DNA from 2 places in the Carnobacterium sp. FSL E2-0243 genome. Region 1 is predicted to be linked to the other one. Evidence: a T-box and tRNA genes for the amino acid it is inferred to sense, from the RefSeq annotation. Region 1 holds a T-box; the other holds one or more tRNA genes.
The links. The T-box of region 1 lies ahead of MHI00_RS10360 (valine--tRNA ligase). A T-box ahead of a tRNA ligase gene usually reads a tRNA of that ligase, here a tRNA-Val.

Region 1 (4,289 bases):
TTGAAGCATCATTCGTCTTGATTAGCAATTCAATTTTCTTAGAAAGAGGAGTATTCACTTCTGAACGAATCGTGCGAACTGAGCGAATAAGTTCCATTAACACATCCATACCTTTTGCAGCATCCTCATCGTTTAGCTCTGGGTGAACTACCGGATATTCAGCTATAACTAGAGATTCCCCTTCATGAGGAACACTTTCCCAAATTTTTTCTGTTACGAATGGCATAATTGGATGCAGTAAGCGCAATGTTTGGTCAAGAACATAAGCTAAAATACTTCTAGTTGTTTGCTTAGCTGCTTCGTTTTCACCATTTAGTACCCCTTTACTCATTTCAATATACCAATCACAAAAATCATCCCAAATAAAGTTATATAAGTGACGACCGGCTTCACCAAATTCAAATTTTTCAAATAAATCCGTTACTTTTTCAACTGTTTGGTTCAAGCGCGTTAGAATCCAACGATCTGCAATAGTTTTTTCGCCACTAAAATCAATTTCTTCATAGCTTAAACCGTTCATATTCATAATCGCAAAACGACTAGCATTCCAAATCTTGTTGATAAAGTTCCATGCTGCATCCATTTTATCATAACTAAAACGAACATCTTGCCCTGGAGCTGAACCATTTGATAGGAACCAACGCAAAGCATCTGCACCATATTTATCAATAACTTCCATCGGATCAATCCCATTGCCTAAAGATTTACTCATTTTGCGTCCATCTTCATCGCGAATTAAACCATGGATTAACGCTTTTTGGAAAGGACGTTTGCCGGTAAATTCTAAGCTTTGGAAAATCATACGACTTACCCAAAAGGCAATAATATCATAGCCTGTTACAAGTGTATTAGTTGGGAAGTAACGTTTAAAATCTGGCGCTTCTGTATCAGGCCATCCCATTGTTGAAAATGGCCATAAAGCTGAACTAAACCAAGTATCTAATACATCTGGATCTTGTACCCAATTTTCACTATCTACTGGGGCTTCCATGCCAACATAAAGTTCGCCAGTTGTTTTATGATACCAAGCTGGAATTTGATGTCCCCACCATAGTTGTCTAGAAATAACCCAGTCATGAATATTTTCCATCCAACGCATGTAGTTCGTTTCGAAACGCTCAGGTACAAACTCAATCGCTTGATCCGTTGCTTGATTGTCCATCGCTTCTTTTGCTAAAGGCGCCATTTTCACAAACCATTGTGTTGATAAACGCGGTTCAACAACAACTCCAGTACGTTCAGAATGACCAACACTATGAACCATTGTTTCAATTTTGATTAAATGACCTAATTCTTTCAAATCAGCTACAACCGCTTTTCTTGCAGCAAAGCGATCCATATTTTGATATTTTCCAGCTAATTCATTCATGACACCAGATTCATCCATTACATTGATTCTAGGTAAATCATGGCGATTTCCAACTTCGAAATCATTAGGGTCATGAGCCGGTGTAATTTTAACGACTCCTGTACCAAAATCCATTTCAACATAGTCATCTGCAATAATTGGAATTTCTTTATTAACTAAAGGTAGGATAACCATTTTCCCAATTAAGTGTTTGTAACGTGAATCTTCTGGATGAACAGCAATTGCAGTATCACCTAACATTGTTTCTGGACGAGTTGTAGCTAACTCAACAGTCCCACTACCATCTGCTAACGGATAACTCATATGGTAAAAAGCACCCTCAACATCTTTATGAATGACTTCAATATCCGATAAGGCTGTTTTAGCTTTAGGATCCCAATTGATAATATATTCTCCACGATAAATAAGGTCTTTTTCATACATGGATACAAAAACTTTACGAACTGCATCTGATAAACCTGAGTCTAAAGTAAAACGCTCACGACTATAATCAACTGAAATTCCAACTTTTGCCCATTGCGCGCGAATCACGCTAGCATACTCTTCTTTCCAATCCCAAACTGTTTCAATAAATTTTTCACGGCCTAAATCATAGCGTGAAATACCTTCTTGGGCTAATTTTTCTTCGACTTTTGCTTGAGTCGCAATTCCCGCATGATCCATCCCTGGCAACCATAATGTATCGTAGCCTTGCATGCGTTTTTGACGAATAATAATGTCTTGTAATGTGGTATCCCAAGCATGGCCTAAATGTAATTTTCCAGTCACGTTTGGAGGTGGAATCACAATCGAATATGGTTCTTTAGTTTGATCCTCACTTGGCTTAAATAAATCTTTTTTTAGCCACTCTTCGTAGCGTCCAGCTTCTACTTCTTGGGGTTGATACTTAGTTGGCATTTTTAGTTCTTCTGACATACTATCTTCCTCCCTATTTTTCATTTGATTTTAAGTTTTATAAACTAAGCAAAGTTATTTTAGGTTTATGCAATTTCATTTGTATTTTTACTTAAAATACGACAAACCAAAATTATCGGATTACATCAACCTTTTGATTAATGCATACTGTGTTTCTAAGTTGCTTAAGCAACAAGAACCTCAACAAACCAACATTTAAGGATCACAGTCCATCTTTGATGGATGTGTATCATGGTTCTAAGTTGCTAAAGCAACAAGAACCATGACAAAAAGCATCCGCCTAAAATTAATTAGGACGAATGCTTTGAATTCGCGGTACCACCTATTTTGCATGTTGAAAACAACACACCACTCTAAACGCTGTTAACGGATCGCTACCTCCGGATAGAGTTACTCTAACTTCCCTCTATCAGCTCCCAAGCTACATTCATTTTAGACTAATAAAGAACTCTCAGCATTTGTTCTTTTCTCTTAAAATTAGTATCTAAAACTACTCCTCTTGATCAATGCTTTTCATTGACTTTATTTTAGCATTGAATGATAGTAAACTCAACAGAAAAATCGATTTCTAGCTGATTGAATGATTTAAATTAAGGCTTTTGTTGCTGCCAATGCAGCTGTATAGTCTGGCTCATGGCTCATTTCTGGCACAATTTCTTCATATACTAAAACACCGTCTTGATCGATTACAAAAACCGAACGAGCTAATAAGCCTAGTTCTGGCATATATACCCCATATGCTTTAGCAAATTCTAAATCTGTATCATGTAGCATTTCCATTTCAACACCATTTCCTGCACACCAGTCCGCTTGCTCTTCTTTGGTATTGTTAGAAATCGTAATCAATTGAACATTTTCTAATTGTCCCGCTTCTTGATTAAAATGTTTTGTTTGAATCGCACAAACTGATGTATCGATGTTTGGTACAACACTAACCAAAACAACTTTTCCTTGATAATCAGCTAAATTAATTTTTTTATCTGATAAGTTGTTCAATGTAAAATGAGGTGCTTTTTCACCTGTTTTTGGCTGAGTTCCCTCAACTTTGATGACTGTTCCTCTTTTGGTAATTTCCATTATTTATCGCTCCCTTATTTATAAAAAAGTTTGTTGAGTTGGCTCATAAGAACTACATCTCTATGTGCTTTTACACTCTTTCTAATTAAGTATACAGTTTCTTCTTAGGGATAGGCAATTATTCTGCTTACAAAATCTCAAGAGACTGTCAAATTAATTCTTAGTCCCTTGATTATTATAACAACCGATTTTTTAGCTCAATTGCGTTTGTTTGCGAATTTTTTCATTAAAGTAGATAAGTGTTAGTAACTCTGTTGTTAAGTCGATATAACGAACGTCTATCTCATTAGATACTTTAACTCGACCCGGTGCAAAGTTAAGAACTGCTGTAACACCTGCAGCCACTAATTGATTAATTGCTTCTTGCGAATGTTGACTAGGAACTGTTGAGATGGCTGTGGTTATTGATTCATGCTGAATAATTTCTTCCATCTGACTAATATGGTAAACAGGGATTCCACCAATTTTTTGATTACACAATTCTTCATTTGTTTCAAAACCACAAGTGATTTTCAAATTGTCATCTCGTCTAAAATTATTGGACATCAAAGCGCGCCCTAAATTCCCAACTCCAACTAAAGCTACTTTTGTTACTCTATTCACATTTAATATTTGATCAAAAACATTTAAAACATGACCAACTTCATAGCCATAACCACTTCGACCCAATTCTCCAAAATGTGAAAAATCACGACGAATTGTAGTGGAAGGAACTTGCGTTAACGTACTGAAATCTTTAGACTTAATCCGATGAATCCCAGATTCTTCTAACGATTTTAAATAGCGATAATACAACGGTAAACGCTTGGCTGTTGCTTTAGGAACATTTTTATTTTTCTCTACTTTCTCCATACAACTCACCTTCCTAATTTACTTCATATAATCTTATATTACCATTGTAAAACAGTGAATTCAATTTATATGTGAC
Region 2 (4,289 bases), 1.2 Mb from region 1:
AGACGACCAAGGTGCGGTTGTCATTATTGGTGGAAATCCAACTGAAAAAGCTGTTTTAGCCTTTGTTGAAAAAGATGAAAAATCTTTCGGTACACTTGAGCATGTTTCAGCAATACCTTTCTCTTCAGCTCGTAAGTTCTCTGCAACTCAAGTAGCCGGAGAATGGAATACGACCTTAATCAAAGGTGCACCAGAAAAAATCTTACCAAATTGTTCAACGTATTATGATGAACAAGGTCAAAAACAACCATTTACTAAGTTAGCTGAATTAGATAATGAAATCAATGAATTGGCTAAAAAATCAATTCGTGTCTTGATTTTAGCAACGACTGATGAAATCGTGACGGAAGAAAGCTTACCTTCTGATTACACATTAGTTGGAATTTTAGCTATTCGTGACGATGTTCGTCCTGAGGCTGTTGAAGCGATTCATGATGTTCAACAAGCAGGTGTTCAAGTTGTTATGATTACGGGTGACCGTAAAGAAACAGCAATTGCGATTGCTAAAGATGCGAAAATTTTACAAAACCCTGATGATATTGTCTTAACTTCACAAGAGTTAAATGACATGCCAGATGAAGAAGTAAAATCATTATTACCAAATATGCGCGTAATTGCTCGTGCTTTACCAACAGATAAATCACGTTTAGTCCGTTTATCGCAAGAAATCGGTTTAGTTGTAGGTATGACTGGTGATGGTGTAAATGATAGTCCAGCCTTAAAACGTGCGGACGTTGGATTCGCAATGGGTAGTGGGACTGAAGTTGCCAAAGAAGCTGGAGATATCGTTATTCTAGATGATAACTTTAAATCAATTGCGCAATCAATTCTATTTGGTCGTACGATTTACCGTTCAATTCAAAAATTTATCGTATTCCAATTAACATTAAATGTTGGGGCATTACTGATTAGTTTCATTGCACCATTTATTGGTATTGATCATCCGTTGACGATTACACAAATGTTATGGGTGAACCTAGTTATGGATACGTTAGCTGCATTAGCCTTTGGTGCTGAACCAACGTTGAAACGCTACATGAAAGAAAAACCAAAACGTCGTGATGAAAATATTGTGACGCGTAGCATGTTCTCAGCTTTTGCTTTCCAAGGTGTTGTGATTACAATTATGGGATTATGGATGTTGAAAGGCGGATTCTTAGTTCAATTCTTTGATCGTGGAACCCCTGAATTAACGAATTTAGCTCTTACAACTGGATTCTTCTCATTCTTTATCCTTTATGCAGTCTTTAACGGATTTAATGTTCGTACAGAAAAATTAAACATTTTTGATAACTTGAATCGCAATAAAATGTTTATGCGTATTATGTTGTTAATCATTGTGGTCCAAATTATTATGACTTTCGTCGGTGGACCAATCTTAAGAACAACAGCATTAAGTGTTAGTGAATGGGCAATTGTATTAGGCTTATCTGTACTAGCAATTCCAATTGATATGGCACGTAAACTTGTTGTTAAAGCAATGGGTAAATAATTTAAATTAGCAAAAAAGCGAAGAGGTTTACTTCTTCGCTTTTTTTGTTATCAAGATGAGTTGACTAAAATAATTAAGTTAGATACAATGATAGAGAACGAGTTTTATTTTTGGTTTCTTAGCTCAGTTGGGAGAGCACCACCTCGACAAGGTGGGGGTCGCTGGTTCGAGCCCAGTAGGGACCATTTAAGAAATAATAAGCAAGAGGGGCGCTATTATAATAATAGCGCTATTTTTTGATTCAAGCAGCTATTTTAAAATGTTTACGTATTTAGTTGAGTAATTAAATATGAATAAAAATTATCCTGTTTTGCTCTTTATTAAAAAGAATGAAATAGGTTTTTTTCTTCTATATGAAATTTTTTCGTTATTTTAAATTTTATTAATGAAAGGCTTATTTTTGTGTTATTAGTTATAAGTGTAGTAAAATTAATTTAATAAAGGGATAGGGGGATAGGGGATGAAAAAAAGAGTAAGGGTTTTAATGTTATTTATTTTGTTTTTTAGTGCGGTTACGCCTGCTTATGCAACGGTAACTTCTACGATTGAGACAAGCGGGATTGAAGAAATTTCTGGCACGCAAGAACAAGAATCTGCTGAAAATACAGCACCCGATAAGTTGGTAGACCCGACTACAGAAGCTCCTGCAGTGGAAGAAGATAGTGCTACAAAAGAGTCAGAGTCAACGCCTACTGTAACACCAATTAGCGAGGCTGAAACAACTAATCCAACTGCTACGCTGAAAAATGGAGACCCTGTACCTGTAGCACGCGCTGTGGTTGATTATGGCAGTCAGTTTTTTAATGATGTTTCTTTTTCAGATATGGCTGGAAATACATTAGCAAAAGTTAAAGATACAGATAAAATTAAAGTAAACTATACTTTTGACATTACTACACCAGTTAAGGAAGGCGAAACGATGTCCATTGCCTTACCAGAAGAATTGAAGTTAGTGAATTATACAGAATTTCCTCTAAAAGATAGTGACGGCAATACGATAGCCTTAGCTACAACTGATAAAAATACAGGACTGATTACACTTACCTTTACAGATTATGTAAATGGCAAATCAGCTATTAGTGGAAAGCTATTTTTTTGGGCTAAACTAGACAAGACTAAAGTTACAGACGGCAATAATACGATTAGTATGCCTGTCAATGGAGTAACAACGGATCTAACTTTGAAAGTAAGCAAAACAACAGGTAGTACAGGCGGAACAACAAATCCTACTGTACTATTTAAGAGTGGGGCCTATGATAAAAATGATCCAACATTAATTAATTGGACCATTACTTTGAATAACGCCAACCAAAACCTATTTCAGCCGACAATCATTGATACAATTGGACCTGGACAAACGCTAGTGAAAACCTCTTTTGTTGTTAATTATCGAGATGCAGCAAAGAAAAGTAAAATGAAATATGCATTGCCTACAACTTTAACGAATGACCGGACAGAGGTATCCTTTACCGATGCAGGTTTTGATTTAAAACTAGAAAATCTAGGCTCATTTAGCATTATTAATCATTATAGTTCTGCCGTTATCACCTATAAAACAAAAGTGGACAACTCGGGAACTCAATATATAAATAGTGCTAGTTCAGCTGACGAAAATAACGATTCTCAAACGAGAAATGCGACTGTTAAATTTTATGGGAGTGGTGGCGAAGCTAGTGGCAGTGTGAATAAAGCGATTGATGAGATTTCTAACACTATTGATGAAGCTGAAAGCATTGATCCTAATGAATTAACTCCATCAGAAAATACGCAACTAGAAGAGTCTAAAAATACAGCTCAAACGACTTTAGATAATGAAGATGCAACAATAGAAGAGCTAGATAAAGCCAAAGAAAATTTGGGAGAGGCTATTCAAGAAGTGACTCTAGCAAAACCGGAAGAAAATGAAGAAGTTAAAGAAGCTATTGAAAAATTAAAAGAAATATTGGTAGTAACAGAAGGAAAAGCAGCAACTGATTATACCCAAGAATCTTGGGATGTGTTGAAAGAAGTGAAAGAAAAAGCTGAAGTTATTGTTGGAAAAGGGACAGATGACAGTCATTCAGTTACAGTTGAAGAGGTAACTGAAATTCAAAAACAATTAGAGGAAGCAATAACTCAATTAGAACTTATTCCCACGCCTGAAACGATTCTTGAACTAGAAAATCTTGTGATAGAGGCAGAAAATAAGCAAAAAGAAGATTATACAAATGAAACGTGGGTACCTTTTGAAGAAAGCCTTGAGCTAGCTAAGGAGAGTTTGGCAAGATTTAAAAATGATCCGCAAGCTGTAAGAAATTCAGATATGGAACAAATAACAATTCAGTTAGAACAAGCAATGAGCCAATTAAAGAAAGTGGAATCTCAAGCAGTTGAGTTACCTATTGTGCCATCTGAAAGTCCTCATGAGCAACAGGCACAATTTCCAGCTACTGGTGAAAAGCATAGCTATTTGATTGGATTGCTAGGCATTTTAGTTTCAACTGGAAGCATCCTTATTTATAGAAGAAGAGTTTAACAAATATGCCAAGATTCTGGCTATAGCCAGAATCTTGGCATATTTTTATGAAGGCACTAGTTAAACGGTCTAAAATTTTGGAGAGTTCTTTTTTTCTGAATTTCTTGTTCAACAAGAGAATTTAATTCTAGCCACTCATTTGATGTTGGAGGAAAAGAAATATGGAAAATCGGTATATCCAATTGATTAAAAAAAGTTGGTGTATCTGTGACGACAATATCAGGACCATTGTTTTGGTCATTATTATCAGTGAAATCAATTGTATAAGGGATATTTTTAATC

Region 2: it has a tRNA-Val gene. The T-box ahead of MHI00_RS10360 (valine--tRNA ligase) is inferred to sense a tRNA for this amino acid. The anticodon was not compared.

Annotation. Positions count from the first base shown of each region.
Region 1 is NZ_JBBOPM010000001.1:2,209,908-2,214,196, forward strand. It holds gene MHI00_RS10360 (valine--tRNA ligase) at 1-2,284, opposite strand, end outside; T-box leader at 2,573-2,800, opposite strand; gene tpx (thiol peroxidase) at 2,870-3,361, opposite strand; gene MHI00_RS10370 (redox-sensing transcriptional repressor Rex) at 3,554-4,213, opposite strand.
Region 2 is NZ_JBBOPM010000001.1:3,406,534-3,410,822, reverse strand. It holds gene MHI00_RS15950 (calcium-translocating P-type ATPase, PMCA-type) at 1-1,492, shown strand, start outside; tRNA gene MHI00_RS15945 (tRNA-Val) at 1,605-1,677, shown strand; gene MHI00_RS15940 (Ig-like domain-containing protein) at 1,953-4,007, shown strand; gene MHI00_RS15935 (helix-turn-helix domain-containing protein) at 4,064-4,289, opposite strand, start outside.